DNA from 3 places in the Lysinibacillus sp. F12 genome. Region 1 is predicted to be linked to each of the others. Evidence: riboswitches for the same ligand, from Rfam matches in the RefSeq annotation. Region 1 holds a riboswitch; each other region holds the start of a gene.
What was found. A riboswitch is a leader RNA that binds a small molecule or an ion and turns the genes downstream of it on or off. The one in region 1 is predicted to bind S-adenosylmethionine.
Positions count from the first base shown of each region.

Region 2: it holds a riboswitch for S-adenosylmethionine, as region 1 does, so the genes downstream of both, metK (methionine adenosyltransferase) here and AC3CH7_RS20170 (cyclase family protein) in region 1, are expected to answer to the same signal.
Region 3: it holds a riboswitch for S-adenosylmethionine, as region 1 does, so the genes downstream of both, AC3CH7_RS18195 (methionine ABC transporter ATP-binding protein) here and AC3CH7_RS20170 (cyclase family protein) in region 1, are expected to answer to the same signal.

Region 1 covers NZ_JBYMLP010000005.1:179,599-187,330, forward strand. Annotated here, with positions in the region: gene AC3CH7_RS20160 (AraC family transcriptional regulator) at 1-1,441, shown strand, start outside; gene AC3CH7_RS20165 (YuzC family spore coat inner layer protein) at 1,604-2,005, shown strand; SAM riboswitch class I at 2,106-2,212, shown strand; gene AC3CH7_RS20170 (cyclase family protein) at 2,301-3,038, shown strand; gene AC3CH7_RS20175 (DedA family protein) at 3,068-3,664, opposite strand; gene AC3CH7_RS20180 (Cof-type HAD-IIB family hydrolase) at 3,756-4,529, opposite strand; gene AC3CH7_RS20185 (DUF2225 domain-containing protein) at 4,854-5,537, shown strand; gene AC3CH7_RS20190 (hypothetical protein) at 5,560-5,913, shown strand; gene AC3CH7_RS20195 (erythromycin esterase family protein) at 6,075-7,484, shown strand; gene AC3CH7_RS20200 (DUF4272 domain-containing protein) at 7,529-7,732, opposite strand, start outside.
Region 2 covers NZ_JBYMLP010000002.1:1,331,557-1,339,288, reverse strand. Annotated here, with positions in the region: gene AC3CH7_RS13610 (NUDIX domain-containing protein) at 1-123, shown strand, start outside; gene AC3CH7_RS13605 (alpha/beta hydrolase family protein) at 113-889, shown strand; gene AC3CH7_RS13600 (alpha/beta hydrolase) at 970-1,926, opposite strand; gene pckA (phosphoenolpyruvate carboxykinase (ATP)) at 2,011-3,597, opposite strand; SAM riboswitch class I at 3,989-4,107, shown strand; gene metK (methionine adenosyltransferase) at 4,392-5,588, shown strand; gene AC3CH7_RS13585 (gamma carbonic anhydrase) at 5,764-6,276, opposite strand; gene AC3CH7_RS13580 (alpha/beta hydrolase) at 6,411-7,217, shown strand; gene AC3CH7_RS13575 (alanine/glycine:cation symporter family protein) at 7,344-7,732, shown strand, end outside.
Region 3 covers NZ_JBYMLP010000004.1:71,320-79,051, forward strand. Annotated here, with positions in the region: gene AC3CH7_RS18175 (polysaccharide deacetylase family protein) at 1-47, opposite strand, end outside; gene AC3CH7_RS18180 (nucleotide sugar dehydrogenase) at 64-1,368, opposite strand; gene AC3CH7_RS18185 (MetQ/NlpA family ABC transporter substrate-binding protein) at 2,057-2,908, opposite strand; gene AC3CH7_RS18190 (methionine ABC transporter permease) at 2,975-3,643, opposite strand; gene AC3CH7_RS18195 (methionine ABC transporter ATP-binding protein) at 3,633-4,661, opposite strand; SAM riboswitch class I at 4,745-4,848, opposite strand; gene AC3CH7_RS18200 (thioredoxin family protein) at 4,905-5,216, opposite strand; gene AC3CH7_RS18205 (toprim domain-containing protein) at 5,232-5,573, opposite strand; gene gcvH (glycine cleavage system protein GcvH) at 5,665-6,045, opposite strand; gene AC3CH7_RS18215 (arsenate reductase family protein) at 6,127-6,483, opposite strand; gene AC3CH7_RS18220 (acyl-CoA dehydrogenase family protein) at 6,670-7,732, opposite strand, start outside.

The DNA.
Region 1 (7,732 bases):
AAACCATGAAACTATCCACCTTATGAAAGGAAAATGTGTGATTATTCCACCTAATAGCCCTGTCGAAATTCACATTGCCGATGAGACACTCTGCTTTTACCAATTGACATTTAATACGATCTATCTTAGTGAAGCTCATTCTCCTACTAGTCTCTTTACAAGTGTTAGAGAACTACGTCTTCTTCCCTTCTCTCAATGCAATAGACTATTAGAAGCTATTTATCGGTGTCGTCAAACAAAAGATGAGCACACTGTTTTTGAGCAGCATGTTCGTTTCCAAGAATTGATATTATTTATTTTTGAGCAAAACCGAACGAAGCCTCTACAACAAAGTGATCGTCAATCTGTAGAGCAATCTATCCAATATTTGCACAACCACTTTGGAAAGGATTGGACTGTCGAACAGCTAGCAGAACTGGCAGGTGTACCAAAATGGAGTTACTCACGCATTTTTAAAGATATTACGGGACAAATACCTCTGTATTATTTAAATAGTATACGTATTGAAAAAGCCAAACAGTTATTAATGACAACGAATGATCGTTTATTTGAAATAAGTCAGTCTATTGGCTTTAATAATGAATACTATTTCAATCGTCGTTTTAAAGAGCATGTAGGTATTTCCCCAGGGCAATTCCGACGAAGTCAGAGCAATAATGTACGCGTATTCGCACCATTCTTAGAGGACTTCTTTGTAGCTTTAGGTATTACGCCCATTGCGCAATTCAGTCATTCCAAGTGGGGAAAACAAGACTATTTAGGTCTACAGGATGTGCCTGATATCGATGTACAGTATGGAAAAATGGAACACCTCTTTCACTATAAACCAACATTAATTATGTTAGATGCTGGTATAGAGCGTTGGGAAACCTGTCTTCATTTAAATAAGTTGGCCCCAATCTGTCACCTAAACAACCCTGGAGAGGACTGGCAATCGACTCTATTTAAAATTGCAGATTTAACAGGGAAAACCGCTATGATGCAAGATATTATTACGGAATATGAGGACAAGGTACAGAGGGCTCGAAAAATTCTAGGTAGATCCGTTTACGGACAAAGTGTGGCATTTCTTCGCATTTCAGCCATTGGCATTACACTGTATGCTGGCCCTGATTGCGGTTATACAGGGCCAATTCTATACCGTGACTTAGGCTTAACGCCTGATCCATTGGTGTGGAAAATACCGCTTAATCAGCGTAAAGCTCATCTGACTTCAAATCAGCTGCAACAACTAGACGCTGATCATTTGTTTATCACCTTCGACAAGCAACACTCCATTTATGAGAATGAAGAGCGTACTATTTTAACATCCTCTATGTGGAAAAACCTAAGGGCTGTTAAAAGAAACTGTGTCTATGAGGTGGATTTTTTAACGTGGATGAATTATGGAATCCTGTCACATAGCAAAAAAATAGATGATGTATTAAACGTTCTTGGCTAAAGAACAAAAGGGAAGCGCTCCATCGCTTCCTTTTTTAGTTTGTGTGGCATACCATTCAGCATAGTATATTAACACTTCAGTACAGGAATGGCGTTATTCAAACACCTAAAAAGATCATGATACATAAGATAAGATATCAGCTTCTGGCTAGGAGGAATTGATTTGTATTATAATCCTTATCCTTATTTTATTCACCCCTACCATTACCCGATACCATCGACAGACCATCAACTTGCAGCTAGAACCTTTTCACAACATTTAGCAATGCCGACTAGTAATAGTCCCTTTCCCCCTGTTGATACACAAAAATTAATATCTTCAGCTACGCGGATAAAGACGATTATGCAGCAGGCACAATTACTTACAGATAAAATTGATAGTTCTCAACAATTTGCACATGACTTAAAGAATGCTGCACAGCTTTCAAATAAAACAGAGGTCGAAAAATTAATTACATCCACAGGCATTACTACAAAATTTGAAACCAACTATACACCAGATAATTTTAGAATACAGCTTATGGATAGTGCCTGCTGTCGAGTAACGTTAATTTTGAATTGGTAAGTAAATTAATTTTAACCCTGTAATCCTATCAAAGTTGTAAACTATAAAAATATATGTTAAAGTATTTATACTATTATTTCTGAAAATTCTTATATCCTATTTCTTATCTAGAGAGACGGAGGGATCGGCCCGATGAAGTCTCAGCAACCAGCTCAAGCAGTATGGTGCTAATTCCTATTGGCAAAATTTAAGCCTGAAAGATGAGAAGACGCACTACCTATGTTTGATTCCGGGAGTCCTCTTCGATTGAGGACTCTTTTTTATTGACTACTACTTTTAGAAAGCAGGGAATTTAATGTCTAACGAACTTTTACAAGCATTGCACTTACTAAAATCAAAACAGTGGGTCGATTTGACACATACCTTCGGCCCAGACTCACCTCATTTTTTCATGTTTGAAGATGCTAAATTTGAAACATTATTCTCGCATGATGATGGATTTTTTGCACAGCAGTTTTCTTTTCCTGGACAATATGGAACACATATTGACCCACCCATTCACTTTGTAAGAGATACTCGATTTCTAGATGAATTAGCACTAAAGGAGCTTGTTCTTCCGCTTATCGTCATTGATAAATCACAGGAGGCTGCTAGTAATCATGACTTTACACTCAGTGTACAAGATATTCTAGAATTCGAGACACACTATGGACAGATTGAAGAAGGTACATTTGTGGCACTGCGAACAGATTGGAGTAAGCGTTGGCCAGATAAAGAGGCATTTAGTAATAAAGATGTCAATGGAGATAATCATCTTCCAGGTTGGGGCTTGGAGGCCTTACAATTTCTATTCAAGGAACGTAAAGTAAGTGCAATAGGTCATGAAACTTTTGATACTGATTCTGCCACTGATTTTCGTCAAAGTGGCCAATTGGTTGGTGAATATTTTGTCCTCAATCAAGACACTTATCAAATTGAGCTCATGACTAATTTAGACAAGCTACCTCCTAAAGGTGCTATTATTTTTAATATAGTACCCAAGCCTGAAAAAGCATCTGGATTCCCTGTACGTTCATTTGCCATATTGCCATAACAAAAAGTCGGTAGGAATCCTACTGACTTTTACTTTTGTACGTTTCTTTTTTTAAATAAATAATAAATAATTAACATGACTAGGACAAACAGCAAGATGACGTACATACTGTAATGAGATAAATAGTAACCGACGAATCGCCATTTCTCTCCTAGCACTTTTCCTAAGGTTATAAATGTAAAAGTCCATATAAATGCCCCTGTATAAGCAAAGAAAGCGAATTTCCTATATGGATAATTATTGATAGCGGCGATATAGGCTGTTAGATGGCGTACACCAGGAATAAAATAGCCAGCAATTAATAAAAAAGGCCCCACTTTCATAAACATTTTTTTAGTAAATTCAATTTTTTGCTCAGTTATATGAATCTTTGGCCCATATTTCTGCAAGAGCGGTAAGCCAAATCGACGGCCGATATAGTAGCTTAAAGTAATCCCCCCCATTGCGCCAATCAGAGCACTTACTAAAGCTGGGATATGTCCAAGGCTTTCTCGATAAACACTATAGCCTACATAAGTTAAAAATACTTCATCGGGAAGTGGCAACCCAACAATGCCTCCAATTAGGATCACGATGATGCCAAAATACCCGTAATGTTCAATTAGAGATTGCACATGCTGCGCCATTTTTCATCCCACCTAATACATTGTTCTATATACTCATAACTGTATACCAAAAGAGTCTCTCAAGCCTCCACTTTACTTCCTTTCCATATCGTTAAATAATGTGCAGCTTTCGTAAAGCAAAATCTATGCCGCCTTCAATGGATTTCTTTGTAACAAAATCTGCAACATTTTTTAGAGCTTGGCTCCCATTCCCCATAGCTACCCCAAGGCCAACCAGCTCTAGCATATCTATATCATTCTCTCCATCTCCAAAAGCTATGGCATCCTTAGCATTAATCTCAAAATAATCCAGTACAGCCTTTACGGCTATCGACTTGGACACATCTTGCTGTAAAACATTCACAATATAAGGATGCCATCGTTGCCGTAATATATTCGAAAATTGACGAGCTAATCTTTTTTCAGCCTGTTCATCAGCATAAAGGCACATAAGAAAAACCTCTTCATCCATAATGCTTTCTTTTCTAACTGGAAAATCACATAAAGACAATGTCTCTTGCATCGCGCTTAAGGCTAATGGATTTTGTATATCATTCATCGTAAGTTGTTCTGTAAAAAATGTTAAGGAATGCTGATGTTGCTGTGCAAAAGCTTGAACATTTTGAACAATGCCCTTCTCAATCGGAATTTTATGTATCACAACATCCTTGTGTTTCACATATGCCCCATTCGCCGTAATAAAGGTTTCAATCCCTAAATTTTTCAGCTCTTCACACATGGACAACGGTCTTCCTGTCGCAGCCACAAGATAGATTCCCTTTTCCTGTAATAGTCGAATAGCCTGCCTCGTACTTTCCTCCACAGCACCATTCTCATAATTGATTAGTGTACCATCCACATCAAAAAATACTATTTTATACGTCATCTGCTCCACCCTCTCATAGTAAACTTTTGAACTATACAATTCGAACCGTCCATTAAATAAATTGTACATAATTCGACAAACTTTTCGGTAACTATATAACTTACTTTAACTACACCGATAAATACTATTACAAGCACATTTCTAATGATATTTAACTAAAAAAACGAGTATTATTTTTAATTTTATAATTCCAAAGGAGTATACCAAAGAACACAGAATTGTTAAAATGGAAGATAATGAATTAAATACATTGAACGATTATTGATTATGTATAAATAGAACAAAAGAAATAATATTATTGAGCATGCAAAGGAGTTGATTCTTATGGCATTTAACATCTACTACTATGAAAGTAGCGTAGATTGTAAATTTTGCAAAAAGCATTTTACAACGTATAAAGTACGCCCAAATCGATATAAAATTATCGAGGAACAAACAGATTTCATGCCCGTCTATGATGGTCTTAACCCTTTGCTGTATGAAGTTGCCGTGTGCCCACATTGTGGCTTTGCCTTCCATAAATCCATGACACGTACATACGGACCTTTCATGCAGCTTATAGATGAACTATACATTAAAGAGCTACAGAAACCTATGAGTATCTGTCAAGAGCGTACAATCGATGATGCCATTATAAGCTTTAAGCTTGCTTACTTAGTATCTCGCGCATCAATGGAAGAATCGCTTTTGATGGCTAATTTCGCCTTAAAAATTGCCTGGTTATATCGTATAAAAAACGATGAAGAATCAGAAAAACGCTACCTTTTTGCCGCTAGAGATTTTTACAGTAAATCATTTGCTTCTAATCAGGAAGGTGGAGAGCGAATTCAATTTTTACATGCCGAGCTAAGCCTCCGACTTGGTGATATGACAGAAGCTAAAAAAGGATTTTCAAGGTTAATTGCTGATAGGAACGTCTCGCCAAAATATCGAAAGCTAGCACGTAATCGTTGGGAAAATTATAAATATGATGAACAACCTATAACAGTTAATGAAAGCATTCATTGATGTATCGAGGAGATGACTAGTTATGTTGCTATTTCAAAAAAAGATAGATGTGAGAGAAGAGGATATCTTTTCAGAGCTACATCACTTTTTATTAAGAAAAAATAATCGTTATTTAACAAACGAAGAGGTCGTGACTTTGACAGGTGTATCATCTGAGCTACTGTACAAATGGGTCAAAGCCGGAAAATTAAAAAATTCCATTTTCCCAAATTTAGGAGCACCTTGTGAAAGATGTGGACAAATTACTCAAGCGAAAATTTGCGTGAGCTGCTCCTCCTCTATTATTGGCACCCTAAATCAAGAGGAAAAGGATCGGGCATGGTTTAACCAAATTCAACGTAACCATGTTAGAGCTAGTACGTATCATTATAAATAGCTATTGAGCATCCCCATTTGTATTTCTTGCCTTACAAATGGAGATGCTTTCTTTTTTATAATCAGTCCAAATTTAAACAAAATTTAAACAAACTTCTCCTATGCTTTAAACTTAGCCCCTTATACTTAGGAGATTAACATAAAGAAAAGGGCTGATTCTTAATGAAAAGTTATAGAAAATGGAAAGCTTTATTAAACACAGCACTGACAGGCTTAATCGTATTTAGTGGTATAGCAAGTGCTTCAGCGGCTACCCCTGCGTTAAAGGAGCAGGAAAAATACGGAGTGGTTCAACAGGCTAGAACTACTACTGAAACATTAGAGGATTGGAAAAAATGGATGAATGATCATGCTTACAGCTTGACTTCCATTGAGCCAGAGCCAGCTAGTTCGCAAAAAATCCCTTCTAATAAATTCGAGGATTTAGAGATGCTCAAGCCGATATTACACGATAAACGCATTGTTTTTTTAGGAGAAAGCTCTCATGGAGTGGCACAGTTTAATCTCGTTAAAACACGTTTAATACAATTTTTACATCAAGAAATGGGTTACAATGTTTTAGCCTTTGAAAGTGGTCTTGGCGATGTCATGAATGCCCAAGGAAAAATTGACAAACAAGCTGCTCAACAAACAATGAAGGATGCTATTTTTGGAGTATGGTGGACAAAAGAAACTTTACCTCTTTTTGAATATGCAAAAACAACTCAAGCTACAGAGAAGCCTCTTGTTCTAGCAGGCTTTGATATTCAACAGCAAGGGGCATTTACAAATGGGGATTGGTTGCAAACCCCACAATTGGCTAAGCAGTTTAGGGATGCGGAGAAGCAACTCGCGGAGTGGAGCTCTAGCAAAGATCTAAAAGGCTACCAGAAAGAAAAAACAGCTATTATCAACGTGTATAAACAAGTAAAATCTCAAGTTCAACAGAAAGAAAAAGAGCTTCAAAAGGTTTATCCGAATGAACTTCAAATAGTAAAATTGATGGAGCGCACTTTAGCAGACCGTATCCGTTTGGCAGACGAATATGTAGAGCTAACAATTCAGTCCAACATCGAGATGGAGCAAAATAATTATGATTCATTTTTAAAAACAATGGAGTGGCGTGATCAGGCAATGATGGAGAACTTACTTTGGCTAGCTGAGGAAGTTTATCCAACCGAAAAGTTTATCGTTTGGGCGCATAATGACCATATTCGTAAGGCACAATCAGATGTAATGGGCTCCCCATATCCAGTTAAATTAATGGGTGAACGTTTACCGGATATCTACAAAAAATACAGCTATGTATTAGGTCTATATATGACAAGCGGAGAGACTGCCAATAATATAGGCGAGACGATGGCCGTTTTACCACCTATAAAAGGATCCATAGAAGATATTGTATCGTCAGTCAACGAACCTTACACATTCATTGATTTACGTAATCGTCAAAATGAACGTGGTAACTCATGGATGTTTGAACCTCGCTTATCCTATAGCTGGGGAGTTATCCAAGAAAGTCTTGTTCCACGAGATCAATACGATGGTATTCTTTTAATTGATAAGGTGAATAAACCCACATATGTAAAATAACCTTTATAATATAGCAAACTAGTATCCTAGTTTGCTATTACTTTCTAAGTATCCATTGATATCGTTTCCCACTCTTCATTTTGATGACCGATCAACCAGAATAAGGCTCTACGTCTTTCCATAACAATACTTTCATTCATTCCAACAGGAGCCGGTCTTTCTTGTATACGACTATTTACGCACGCCCAGTGTAATCTGAATATCTTGTCGGCTTCATCCATTATTTCTTTCTGACTACGCATCATAAT
Region 2 (7,732 bases), on a different contig from region 1:
GAAACATCCGGTATGCTGTGGTTAACTGATGAGGAATTTGCCCATCATCCAAACTTAAGCTTTCATATGAAGGATGAGGGAATGGAGAAAATGCTGGAGGAGCTGAAAAGACGTGACAAATAATGGTGATATCGTTGAAAAGCGTGCATATCCTTCACCCAATCCAGCAATACGGTTAACAGAAATCACTTATATATCACAGGGCTTGCGAATAAAAGGACTTTTAGCAGAGCCGAAGACTGAAGGTACATATGATGGCTTTTTATATTTAAGAGGGGGTATGCAAAGCATTGGCATGGTAAGGCCCTCGCGTATTGCCCAATTTGCCGCTCAAGGTTTTATCGTCTTTGCACCTTATTATCGTGGGAATAGAGGTGGCGAAGGCAAGGATGAGTTTGCAGGGGCAGACCGTTATGATGCTGTTTATGCTGTCGATGTACTGAAGCAATTTTGCAACGACAATATACATGTTTTTGGCTTTTCGCGTGGAGGTATCATGGCTCTATGGACAGCTATTTTACGAAGGGATATTACTTCCGTTGTGACATGGGCTGGAGTCTCTGATGCAACGGCCACTTACTGGGAACGTACAGATATGCGACGGATGATGAAGCGCGTTATCGGAGGAACACCCAACCGTGTACCGGAAGCCTATGATGCTCGTACACCTTTATTCGAAGTTGAGCATATAACAGCCCCAGTGTTAATTATTCATGGCTATCAGGATGAGAATGTGGATATAGAGCATGCTAGACAGCTGGCATTTTTTTTAGAGGATGCTCATAAAACATACGAAACATGGTATGACCTTCATTATGCACATCAATACCCACCAGCTAAAAATCGTGAAACCGTTCGTGCTCTTTGTGAATGGATGAAGCAACATTAGAAAATGAAAAAATTAATGCCCCTTCCTTTACATAGCTATCATCTGGAGATGAATAGTATTCTAAAGGAAGGGGCGTTTAATTATTTTGTATAAGTTTCCAAGAATTGTTGAATCGTTTCCCAATAGAGCTCGCCTGCTAAGCTTTCCGCACCACCGTGACCAGCCCCTTCGACCATTAACTTTTGTTTCGGTACATTTGCTGCTTCATATACGTCATCCAACATGGTCGAAGGAACAAAAGTATCGTTGTCTCCATGAATAAACAGCATAGGGGTTTTCGATTTTGCCACTTGATCAACAGCACTAGCTTCTGCTAGTGTATAGCCTGCTTTTAGTTTAGTTACGACCGAAGAGAATTGCATAATTGGGAAAGAAGGTAAGTGAAAGATGGCTTGTAACTGATAGGAAAATTCATCCCATACGGAAGAATACCCGCAATCCTCAATAATTGCCTTTACATTTGAGGGCAAATCCTCGCCTGAAGCCATCATGACAGTGGCTCCTCCCATCGAAACCCCAAATAGAACGATTTCAGCATCTTCATTCATATTTACAATGTCGTCAATCCATGAAATTACATCAAAACGATCATGCCACCCCATGCCGATATAATCACCTTCACTTTGACCATGTCCTCTTGCATCGGGAATGAGTACATGATAGCCCATATCATAAAATTGTTTAGCATACTTAGTCATTTGTGTACCATCACTTGAATAGCCATGAAAGATAATTGCCCATTTGTCTGTGGGATGGCTGTTTTGGATAGAGTATGCATGTAGCTTAAGGGAATCAAAGGATGGAATTGACTTCTCCTCAGAATGCTTGTTAAACCACTGCTCACGTGCCTCTTTCTCTCGAGCTTCATCTGAATTGCTATCGATTAGATTGTGGGGGGCATCTAGAACTGCTGTTTTATCAGTATCAGGATTTAATGCCAGATTATAAAAGTAGTTGCCTGCAAAAAAACCAGCACCAATAATTAATGCCAATAATATAGTAATTAATGCTACTAGTAATTTGTATTTTCTTTTCATATGTATCTCCTATATTAGCTTCTGTTTATGTATGGGAAAGAAAAAGAGAACGAATCATATCGTTCCCTTTTCTTGTTCTAGTTGTTATTTTAATGGACCACCAAGTGTAGTAATGGCTTCCGAAACGTTTGCAAATTTCTTGAAGTTTTCGTTGAATAAGCCTGCAAGTTCAGCAGCTTTAGCATCGTATGCAGCTTTATCTGCCCATGCTTCACGAGGATTTAACACTTGCGAAGGTACACCTTCAACTGCTGTTGGGATGTGTAAGCCAAAGACAGCATCTTGTGTCGTTTCAACATTTGTTAATTTACCATCGATAGCTGCACGTACCATTGTACGTGTATAAGAAAGCTTCATACGGCTACCAGTACCATATTCGCCACCAGTCCAACCAGTGTTCACTAGGTATACTTGTGCGCCATGTTCATCAATTTTTTGACCTAACATTTCTGCATACACTGTTGCAGGAAGTGGAAGGAATGGAGAACCGAAGCAAGTAGAGAATACTGGTTCTGGCTCTGTTACACCACGTTCAGTTCCAGCAAGTTTTGAAGTGAAACCACTTAAGAAGTGATACATAGCTTGCTCTTTTGTTAATTTGCTGATAGGAGGTAATACGCCAAACGCATCAGCTGTTAGGAAGATGATTGTTTTTGGATGACCTGCTACAGATGGATCAACAATATTTTCGATGTATTGGATTGGATAAGCTACACGTGTATTTTCTGTTAATGAGCCATCATCATAGTCACAAATACGAGTTTCTGGATCAACAGCTACGTTTTCTAAAACAGAACCGAAGCGGATTGCATTGTAGATTTCTGGTTCTTTCTCAGCAGAAAGGTTGATCGTTTTTGCATAGCAACCCCCCTCAATGTTGAATACTCCATTATCAGACCAACCATGTTCATCGTCACCGATTAGCTTACGGTCTGGATCAGCGGATAATGTCGTTTTACCAGTACCAGATAAACCGAAGAATAATGCTACATCGCCAGCTTCACCAACGTTTGCTGAACAGTGCATAGAAAGGATTCCTTGTTGTGGTAATAAGTAGTTCATAATTCCGAAAATAGATTTTTTCATTTCACCAGCATATTCAGTACCACCAATTAAGATAATTTTCTTTTCAAGTGATACAATGATGAATGTTTCAGAAGCAGTACCGTCAACCGCAGGATCTGCTTTAAAGTTAGGAGCTGAGATGACAGTGAAGTCTGCAACATGCGAAGCTAATTCTTCTTTAGTCGGACGGATAAATAATTGATGAGCGAAAAGGTTGTGCCAAGCGTATTCATTAATCACTTGGATGCTTAATTGTGAATCTTTGTCAGCACCAGCAAAACCTTTGAATACGAATAATTCATCACGTTCTTTTAAATATTTTATTACTTTTACATACAGATTATCGAACACTTCAGAGGAAATTGGTTGATTGACTTTACCCCAGTCAATTTGATCTTTTGTGCTTTCTTCTTCTACTGTATATTTATCTTTAGGTGAACGACCAGTGTATTTGCCAGTTTCTGCACGAACTGCGCCATCTACTGTTAACATTGCCTCACCACGAGAAGTAGCTTTTTCTGCTAATTGTGGTACTGAAAGTTGAACATTAATGTTACCGCCGTTTAATAATTCCTTCAGTTCGTTTGCAATTTCTACTGAATTCATCGATTAAATACCATCCTTTTTTATAGTATTCCCTTGGTTTAGAGGGATTTTTTCTTAATTTCAAAAATAGTATAACACAATGGGTTAAATAATCTATACTAATTAAGAAATTATTTTAGAGTTTTTATTACTTTTCAATAAACTGACAAAAAATAATGTTTTTCGAGTAGAAAACATTCAATGCTACAGTAAATTGTCTAAAATTTGAGCCACACATATGTTACCACAAGAAGCTAGGTATGTTGTAGGGATTAAATTTCTTCTATTTACATCATCACCCAAGTATGAAAATTTTATGGTGATAATTTTGTTCTTCCTTTCTATACAGTAATACATAAGAAAATATTTGACAACGATTGACCTTTTCAGTAACATGAAAATTGAACGGATACTCTTATCCCGAGCTGGTGGAGGGTCAGGCCCTGTGAAACCCGGCAACCTGCATGTATTATTTCACAACATGCGTTGGTGCCAACCTGATGCAAGGGAAAATCCCTTGAACGATAAGAGTGAAAGGTAACGAAGTCATTATTCCTTTCCTCATGTATAGTAACGTGAGAAAAGGATTTTTTTATTGTTAAAAATTAATGTAAAGGTAAGTATATGTAGTTCTTTCCTTATTATAATGACGGGTCTTTCGAAATCCTCGTGTTTTTAAGTAGCAGTTATTTTTTCTCGTAAAGTGAAATGACAACAACAGCGGCTTGAGAGAGTTCAATCCTTAGGAGCGGACTTGACATGGGTAATGAGTACCGTACAAATACTTTTTGTAAGAGTAATAGGAGGAAAACTAAATGACAAACCGTCGACTGTTTACATCAGAAAGTGTAACAGAAGGGCATCCAGATAAAATCTGTGACCAGATTTCGGATGCCATTTTAGATGCTATTTTAGCAGAAGATCCAAATGCACGTGTAGCGTGCGAGACAACTGTAACAACAGGATTAGTATTAGTAGCAGGAGAAATCACTACTTCTACTTATGTAGATATTAAAGGCATTGTACGTGATACTGTGGCGGAAATTGGATACACACGTGGTAAATATGGCTTTGATGCTGAAAACTTAGCAGTACTTGTAGCAATTGGTGAGCAATCTCCAGATATTGCCCAAGGCGTTGACCAAGCTTTAGAGGCCCGTGAGGGTTCTATGACAGATGCAGATATTGAAGCGATTGGTGCAGGAGACCAAGGCTTAATGTTTGGCTATGCATGTAATGAAACACCTGAGTTAATGCCATTACCAATTAGCTTAGCTCATAAATTAGCACGTCGTTTAACAGAAGTTCGTAAATCTGGGGAGTTAGCTTATTTACGCCCAGATGGTAAAACACAAGTAACAATTGAGTATGATGACAATAACGTACCTGTTCGTGTCGATACAATTGTTATTTCAACTCAGCATGATGAAGAAGCAACACTTGAACAAATTCAGGCCGATCTAAAACAATTCGTGATTGCTCCTGTAGTGCCAAGCGAATTATTAGATACAAACACAAAATACTTTATCAATCCAACTGGCCGTTTCGTAATTGGCGGACCAAAAGGAGATGCTGGTTTAACGGGCCGTAAAATCATTGTTGATACATACGGTGGTTATGCACGACATGGTGGTGGTGCATTCTCAGGTAAGGATGCAACAAAAGTAGACCGTTCAGCTGCCTATGCGGCACGTTATGTAGCTAAAAATATTGTAGCAGCTGGTTTAGCAGAACGCGCTGAAGTACAGTTGGCTTATGCAATTGGCGTTGCACAGCCTGTTTCCATTGCTGTAGATACATTTGGTACAGGAAAAGTGACGGAAAGCAAAATTGTAGAATGGGTTCGTGAGCTATTTGATTTACGCCCAGCAGGTATCATTAAAATGCTTGATCTTCGTCGTCCAATTTATAAACAAACTGCAGCTTATGGACACTTTGGTCGTACAGATGTAAACGTCCCATGGGAACAAACTGATAAAGCTGACGCATTACGCATAAAAGCACAGCTGTAAACTATTGTGCTAAAGTGCTGAAGTCTTTAGGAAATTATTCTAATGTATTATGAACAAAAGGGGCTTTTCTGCTCCTTTTGTTTTTTTGCAAAAATACCTCGCCCTTATTCCTTGAACAAATAATGTCATGGAAAGCGAGGAATTTTTTATGAAGGTACAATTTCTTTGTAGGTTTTTATTTTTGTAGAGATTTATAATACTGACCCTTTTCAGCGTATTCACGTACGATACGTTCCATATCCTCTTTATCCTCAGCATTTAATTCTCGTACAACTTTGGCTGGACGTCCTAATGCTAAGCTATTTGGAGGAATGACTTTACCAGGAGGCACTAAACTTCCGGCTCCAATAAATGCACCCTCTCCAATCTCCGCACCGTCTAAAATAATGGAGCCCATTCCGATTAAGGCTTTTTTTCGAATGGTACAGCTATGTAAAGTTACTTGGTGTCCTACTGTGACCTCATCTTCAATAATGAGTGGAAACTTAGGACTTTGATGTAAGCAGCAAAGATCTTGTATACTTACTCGTTTACCTATTATTGTTGGGGAAACATCGCCGCGGATCACGGTATTGAACCAAATAGTTGTTTCAGCTCCAATAGTTACGTCTCCAGTAATGGTTGCGTAATCGGCAATAAAAACAGATGGATCGATCGTTGGTGTTTTATCTTTGAATGGATAAATCATGAGAATCGCCTCTTTTCTTTTTGTAGATATAGTATTATCGTATCAAATACGCAACTTTAAGGAAATATAAAATTAAAATGAGCTGTTATTTCGATATAATCAAAGTGTAATTATTTTTTAGGAGGACTATGTAAATGTGGAAATGGGAAGCTGATGGACAAGCAAAGGCTGTGATTGCTATTCTTCATGGTGCTTATGAAAACCACCGTTGGTATGCATGGCTGATAGAAAAATTAAGATTGGAAGGCTTCCACATAGTCATGGGAGATTTACCGAATCATGGTGTCAATGCAAGATTTGCCCGTGTCCATGATGAGGACTTCAAATTGTACAATAAATATACAAGAAATTTGATTGAGAATGCATTTTCATATAATTTACCAACCTTTGTAATAGGACATGGACTAGGCGCTACTTTAGTTCTTCATACAATGCAAAAGAAAAAGTATGAGTGTGCAGGTATTATTTTGACATCACCATGGCTGCAATTGAAGCTATTACCAGGTAAATTATCAAATGCTTTAACAAGCCTGAGTGCATTAACAGCAAATGTAAAATTGACACATGACCTGACATTTGAAAAATTGACGCGTAGCGTAGAGGGTAGAGAAGAAATGAAGGATGATATACCATTTATGTCTGTAGTTTCGGTGAAATGGTATCGTGAGCTTCAGCAGATGATGAGAAATTTAGTTATGCTACCTAAGGACGAATTTCCTAATATGCCTATGTTAATTATGACAGCTGAAAAAGATAAAATTACGGAAACTCGACAAATGCGTAATTGGCTTCATCAACAAGAGTTAACGGAATTTCAATTTAAAGAATGGGCAAATTGTTATCACAATTTATTTCATGAAGTAGAGCGTGAAGAGATTTTTATGTACATTCGAGATTTTATCAATAATGCTCTTAGACGAATTGGATATATAATAAAATAGTTTCGATCCCTTCTAAATAGTAGGATACTTACTTAATTATTGTTACTTGAATATAATATTGTAATTTTCTGAAAAGTGTAATAATATAGTGACTTAAAGTAAGGTAATTCAAATTGGAGGGGTAAGATGGATGTAGTTGTTGGTAAAATGAATGACATATTATGGGGACCTTGGTTTATTTATGGTATTTTATTGATTGGGCTTTTTTTCTCAGTCATTACAAGGTTCCTGCAAGTAAGGCATATTAAAGATATGTTCGTGCTAATGTTTAAAGGGGAGAAATCAGAAAAGGGGATTTCCTCCTTCCAAGCAATGTCTATCGCTCTATCGGGTCGTGTAGGTACAGGGAATATCGCCGGTACTGCAACAGCTATTGGGATGGGGGGACCTGGTGCTGTCTTTTGGATGTGGGCAATTGCTTTCATTGGTGCGGCAACCGCATATGTAGAGTCTACTTTAGCGCAAATCTATAAAGAAGAGAAGGATACTGAATACCGTGGTGGACCGGCCTATTA
Region 3 (7,732 bases), on a different contig from region 1:
GCTAAGAACATCAGGATTAGAAGCCCACATATTTTTAGCTGTTTCATGTCCCACGAACTCTCCTTATAGTCTGTAATAATTTTTATTCTTAAATAAAAAATGGGTATTACGAGTATCAAAAATTAATGAGGCTTCCTGATCAATTAATGAATAATCAATGTTGGAATGATTGGTTAAAATCAACACAGCATCTGCATCTTTAACACTTTTCTCTGTTAAAGGAACTGTGTTTAAAAGAGTTTGTTCTACCGGGAACGTTTGTATATAAGGGTCGATAATCTGTAATGAGCTCTGACTATCAAGTAATTGCTGAATGACTCGTAGTGCAGGAGATTCGCGTGAGTCGTTTATATCTGGCTTATAAGTGACACCAATAATAACAATTTTTGCGTGGCACAGCTCAATATTTTGAATACGTAAGTACTGTTCCAGCCTCTCCACAACAAAATTAGGCATCGAATCATTTATTTTATCTGCTGCTTCAATTAAAGTTGCTGAGATACCATGCTGTTGACCCGCCCATAATAAATATTTGGGATCGACAGGGATACAATGCCCCCCTACTCCTGGGCCAGGCTTGAATGGCATAAACCCATAAGGCTTTGTTGAGGCAGCATCTATGACTTCCCAAACATCAATGTTCATTTTATAGCACATTTGACTGAGCTCATTGACAAGGGCGATATTGATTTGGCGAAATGTATTTTCCAGCAATTTCTCCATTTCGGCAACTTTGGGACTTGTTACCGTAAATACACTAGTATGAATGACTGTTTCATAAAAACCCTTTGAAACTTCCAAACAATTAGAAGTAATACCGCCAACAACTTTGGGTGTATTGGAAACTGAAAAATTACTATTACCAGGGTCCACTCGCTCTGGTGAATAAGCTAAGAATAAATCTTGACCCACAGCAAAGCCATGCTTTTGCAAAATAGGCTGAACAATTTCCTCTGTTGTCCCAGGATAGGTCGTACTTTCAAGAATAACTAATGCATTTGCTTTAATATAACGCCCGATGTCATGTGCTGCCTCTTCTATATAGGAAATATCAGGAGTATCATCCACTGTTGTAGGAGTCGGTACACAAATAATGACGACATCTACAGAAGCAAGTTTGGAAAAATCAAAGGTTGCTTCAAAATGTTGATCTTTTAATATTTGCTGTATATTTTCTTTCGGGATATCAGCTATATAGCTCTCACCGTTTTGCAGCATGGCGATTTTTTCTTGATTTTTATCAAAGCCTAAAACATGAAAACCTTTCTGGACAATTTCAATGGCAAATGGTAGGCCTACATAGCCGAGACCAATTACCCCAATTGTCGCTTTTTTTAATTGAATTTTATTTAATAAAGCTGAGCTCATCGATTTCGTGTTTATCGTCATAACAATAACTCCTTTGGCTAAACTTACATGTAATTTTTATCGCCATTTTTCCGTTATCTATTCATCCTCAATATTTAGTCATATCGAGTATTTTGCAACGTAATAGGTTATTTCTTTTCCTCATCGCCATTCTGTACAAACCCCTTTCTTCTCCACATACTTTAGTATGATTTTTTTAGTCAAAATAGATTAATAAAATCCAAATTTCACAAAAAAACTTTTCTAACAATTATATAGTACTACTCGTAACTAAACAATTTCTAAATAATTTCTTTACTCACGAAAAAACACCTACTTTTTTTCACATACACAACAAAATAATTCATTAATTACTAAGATATTTAACAAATATATTCAGAGTCACTTATTAAGCGTAAACGAAAAAGATGCTAGGCAACACTGAAGAATGTTAATAAATAGGAATTAACATTTTTCCTTTTCAGGAAGTTGCTAAAAATCCCTCACAGCATTGGCTTTCACCGATACTGGAGGGATTAGACAAACATGTAGAATAGGGGATTATAGGAGCTTTTAAATACTTGATATAGCTATTTTTATTTCCACGGAAATCGACATCCTATCGATAATCACTATTAAAAGCAGGTAAGCAACCTCAAAAGAAAAGAGTACGTAAGTAACTCAATACTTACGTACCCTTTTTTGTAGATTATTGAACAGGTACTACTGCACCTTTCCATTCTTCTAAGATAAAGTCTTGGATTTCTTTAGAAGTTAATACTTCTAATAATGTTTTAATTTCAGGTCTTGTTTCATCTCCAGCACGTACTGCGATGATGTTAACGTATGGTGACTCTTTGTCTTCAAGAGAAATAGCATCTTCAATAGGGTTTAAGCCATTATCAATAGCAAAGTTAGAGTTGATAAGTACTGCGTCCCCTTCATTATTTTCGTACATTTGTACAAGCATTTCTGGTGCTGTATTCGCATCAAATTTAAAGTTTTTAGGATTCTCTTCTATATCCTTAATTTCTGCTGCTGTTTTATCAATACCATCTTTTAATTTAATTAAGCCCTTAGCTTCTAATAATGACAGCATACGACCGTGGTCTGATACCGAGTTAGAAAGTAAGATTGTTGCGCCTTCTGGAAGGTCTTCTAAAGACTTATACTTTTTAGAGTAAATACCAATTGGCTCAATATGAACACCACCAGCATTGACGAAATCATAGCCATTGTCTTTAATTTGCAACTCTAAATACGGAATATGTTGGAAGTAATTTGCATCCAGCTCTTTTGATTCTAAATCTTGGTTTGGTAGCACGTAGTCTGTATATGTTTCTACTTTAAGGTCAATACCTTTCTCAGCTAAAATCGGTTTTGCTTTATCTAAAATTACTGCATGTGGTGTATTAGAAGCTCCCACTGTTAAAGTAACGTTTTCTTTACTATCTGTTTTATCACCAGATGCTGCATTTGAATCCTCTTTTTTATCAGTACCGCAAGCTGCTAATGCTAGTACAAGTATTGATAAAAATAATCCTGTTAATAACTTTTTCATGTATGACACTCCCTTTATTTTAATGAAAATATGTTAGCGGTAAGAACCGGAATAACCTCAGTTTTATTAACGTTTATCAATTTTTTCTGTAATGAAATCACCTATCCATTGGATGATAAAGACTACTACTAAGATCAAAATAGTTGCCATTAATGTCACATCTTGGCGATTTCTTTGGAAACCGTCTAGGAAGGCTAAGTTCCCGAGACCCCCTGCACCGATTATCCCTGCCATTGCTGTATAACCGACAAGTGCTACAGCCGTAACAGTAATACCCGAAATGAGTGCTGGTAATGATTCAGGGATCAGTACTTTCCAAATAATTGTGGCTGTTTTAGCCCCCATTGAACGAGCTGCTTCAATAACACCCTTATCAATTTCTCGTAGCGCAATTAATACCATACGCGCATAGAACGGAGCCGCACCGATAATTAAAGCAGGTAAAGCAGCATTGGCTCCACGGATTGTACCAAGTAAAAACTTAGTAAATGGAATTAATAAAATAATTAACACGATAAATGGAATAGAACGGAATATATTAACGAGTGACCCTGTTAAAAAACTAACAATTTTATTAGCCCATAACTGATTCGGACTAGTTAAAAACAGAACAATCCCAATGGCTAACCCTAGAATAAATGTAATAACTGTTGAAATGGCCGTCATATATAATGTTTCATATGTAGCCTGCCACATGCTATCCCAGTCTACATTCGGAAAGAGATTAGTTAGCATCTGCAATCACCTCCGTTTGCACTTCCACTGTATTTAAATAGCTTAAGGCTTCAGTCACGTTTGCTTTCGACCCATCAATTTGCACAATGAGAGTACCATATGCACCATTTTTGGTTTGCGAAATATTCCCATGTACAATGCTTACTTCCACATCGAATTGCTTTACTAGATGTGAAATAACTGGCTGTTCTGTTTTTTCACCAACAAAAATCAATTTGACAAGTTGTCCAGTTGGATAATTTGCTTTGATTTGTTCTACTGTATCCTGTGTTTCCTTTGTATTGGTAATTTGCGCTACAAATTTCTTAGTAATGGCAGCCTGAGGAGCCTGGAAAACTTGCAATACTTCTCCACGCTCTACAATTTCGCCTGCCTCCATCACTGCTACACGATGACAAATCTTGCGGATGACATGCATTTCATGAGTAATGAGGACAATCGTTAACCCTAAACGTTCATTAATATCCACCAGTAAATCAAGAATGGCATCTGTTGTCTCAGGGTCTAGAGCAGATGTAGCCTCATCACATAGTAAAACCTCTGGATTATTGGCTAATGCTCGCGCAATCCCTACACGTTGCTTTTGTCCACCAGAGAGCTGTGATGGATATGCTTGATCACGACCTTCTAGGCCAACAAGTGCTATCAATTCCTTCACCCGTGCCTCACGTTGAGCTTTTGATACACCTGCGATTTCTAATGGGAAGGCAATGTTTTCTGCAACTGTTCGTGACCAAAGTAGGTTGAAATGTTGAAAAATCATACTAACCTTTTGTCTAGCTGCTCTAAGCTTTTGACCTTTAATCGATGAAAAAGCCTGATTGTTCACTGTTACTGTTCCTGTTGTTGGTTTCTCTAAGCCATTAAGTAAACGAATCATCGTACTTTTACCAGCGCCACTATAGCCGATAATGCCAAAAATTTCACCCTTATTAATAGTCAGGTTAACATCTTTGACTGCCGTTAATTCGCCATTTGCTGTTTTGTATTTCTTCGTTATATTTTGAAGCTGTATCATAGCGAATACTCCTTTTCTTATATAAAAAAACCCCTCCACTTATAGACAAGTAGAAGGGGTCACGTATTATACGTTGAACCGTTCTCTCATCTTTCAAAGAAAAATCTTTGGGTGATTTGGCACCTTTTCACTATGTGATGGTTGCCGGGCTTCATAGGGCACTTCCCTCCGCCGCTCTTCATAAGAGTTCGATATATTTAATGTTTTAGTAATATATTTGTTACTTTACCACGCTAATAAAGTTCAGTCAATTGATTTTTTTAACAATTCGTACAAAAAAGGTACGGATTGAAAAGCATAAATCTTTTCTGTCACTTTGCCACCGTCACAAACAAGTAAGCACGGAACGCTTTCAATTTGATGCTCAAAAGCAATTTGCTCCAAAAAATTAATATTTGCTTTCCCTAGCTTTAGGTGAGGTAATAGTTGTTCTACAATTGACATCATTTTCGATGCCACTGCACAAGTACCGCACATCGGTGTATATAAATAAAACGCAGCTTTTTCTCCGGACTGTAATGCCGTTTCCCACTGCTCTTTCGACCATTCTTCCATTTAGTTCACGCAACCTTACAAAATATATTCATTATGGATTGAGAAATGCGCACGAAGTAAAATCATGGCTAACACTTTTCTAGGTGTCGTTTCTACTTCCTTATATGTTGGCATTGTCCGTAAATGCTCCGCTTCAGGATAATGTCTGTCCATTAATGCACGTAGCTTATCGCCTGAAGTATCGGCATCAAAAAAGGTAAATAGCTCATAGCCCTCATAGGGATCGATTAGCTCTTCTAATTGATGCACACCAATTGTTCCATTCGTACATAGTATTGTAACATTCTCGTTTAAAATTGGCTCAATTTGTAGCTTATCTGAGCGTCCTTCTACTATCAAGCATTTCCCATCGAACATTACGCCACCTCCATTTAGACATTCCCACTTATACGTTATTATATAATAAAAAACGCCGGTAGTTTCCGACGTTTTTTGATTATGGCTTGTCTTATTCTGCTGTCATCTCTTCGTATTGTTCTGCTGTCATAAGTTTATCAACTTCTGATGCATCAGCAGGCTCTACGACGATCATCCATGCTTTTTCATATGGTGATTCATTAACGAATTCTGGGCTATCTTCTAAATCTGCATTAACTTCAACTACAGTACCTGAGATTGGTGCATATAATTCAGAAACAGTTTTTACTGATTCTACGCTACCGAATGGATCATCCGTTTTGATTTCATCGCCAACTTGTGGAAGCTCAACGAAAACGATATCTCCTAATTCAGATTGTGCGAAGTGCGTAATACCAATACGTACTTTTCCATCTTCTACTTTAACCCATTCATGCTCTTCAGAGTAACGTAAGTCTTTCGGTGTGCTCATGCAAAAAACCCCTCCATAATTATGTAATATATTCACTTTCAGTGTGCCATACTTCTCCTATAAAAACAAGAATAAAAACGGCTATATCCAAGCTTGCTCAAAATCAGATTCTTTAAACCCTAAAGTTACTTTTTTTCCATCTGTTACGAGTGGACGTTTTATTAACATCCCATCCGAAGCAAGTAGCTCAAGCTGTTCTTCCTCAGTCATATCAGCTAGCTTGTCCTTCAAACCAAGGTCACGATATTTCATGCCTGAAGTATTAAAAAACTTCTTCAAAGGAAGACCACTGACTTGCCATAAAGCTGTTATTTCATCCTTTGTTGGCGGCTGCTCTACGATATGTACCTCTTCATAGGAAACGTCATGATCATTTAACCACTTTTGCGCTTTTTTACATGTTGTACATTTGGGATAATGGAAAAATTGAATCGTCATTAAAATGCTCCTTTGCTGTCTTTTTCTGTAGTATACCATCATAATCATCGAGAATGGTGGAACTTCGCTCATTTCCGTAAGTCTATCCATCCATTTTGTATTTTTATCCGTTACTTTGACAAATAATTTATTTGGCACAATAAAAAACTAGCTACCCACTTACGGATAGCTAGCATTTTCCTACGATTAAACGATATATTTTTCTGCTTCAATTAATTTCACAGATGCTTCACGTTTCTTCGTAATGAGGTTGTATGGATTATTACGTGTTAATTTACGTAATGCAGATAATGTCATACGTGCTGCATCACCATCTGCGGAAGCCAGAATTGTATCTTTTGCTTCTTTTTCGATTTCTGCAAATGCTTCTTGGCAGAAAATTTGAGTGTATAGCAATTTTTGATGTGCTTTTTCAACGCCATCACGAGCAATCGCTTTTTCTGTGCGTAATACAGCTGATTCCATTGCAAATAATTGATTAGCGATATTAGCAATATTCACTAATACTTCTTGCTCTTGATCAAGCTTCGCACCAAAGCGTTGTGCGGCTAAGCCTGCAGCTAATACAGCAATCTTCTTGGCATTTTTCACTAAGTATTTTTCCTGAGCTAGTGGTTCAGTGCCGATATCCTCTGGCATTAGCATTAGAAGCTCTTGCTGTAAATTTTGCGCAACCTGTAATAATGGCAGCTCACCTTTTAGTGCCTTTTTCATAAATGTACCTGGTACAATCATGCGATTAATTTCATTTGTACCTTCAAAAATTCGATTAATACGAGAATCACGGTATATACGCTCTACCTCATATTCAGCCATAAAGCCATAACCGCCGTGTAATTGTACAGCTTCATCTGCAATATAATCTAATGTTTCTGATCCAAATACTTTAGCAATGGAGCATTCAATCGCATATTCAGCGATAGCACCTGCAATCACTTTTCCTTCCTTTTGCTCCTCTGGGCTTAGCTGGCTTAAACGGTCTTCAAATAAACCCACAGTACGATAGTTTAATGACTCTGATGCATACAAATGAGAAGCCATTGTTGATAATTTTTCTTTTGTTAGGTTGAAGTCAGATAGCTTTGTTTTAAATTGCTGACGTTGGTTTGTATATTGTACCGCTAGCTCAAATGCGCGTTTTGATCCACCAATTGTTCCAACCCCTAGTTTATAGCGACCGATATTTAATATATTGAAGGCAATGACATGCCCACGACCAATTTCACCTAATAAATTTTCTACTGGCACT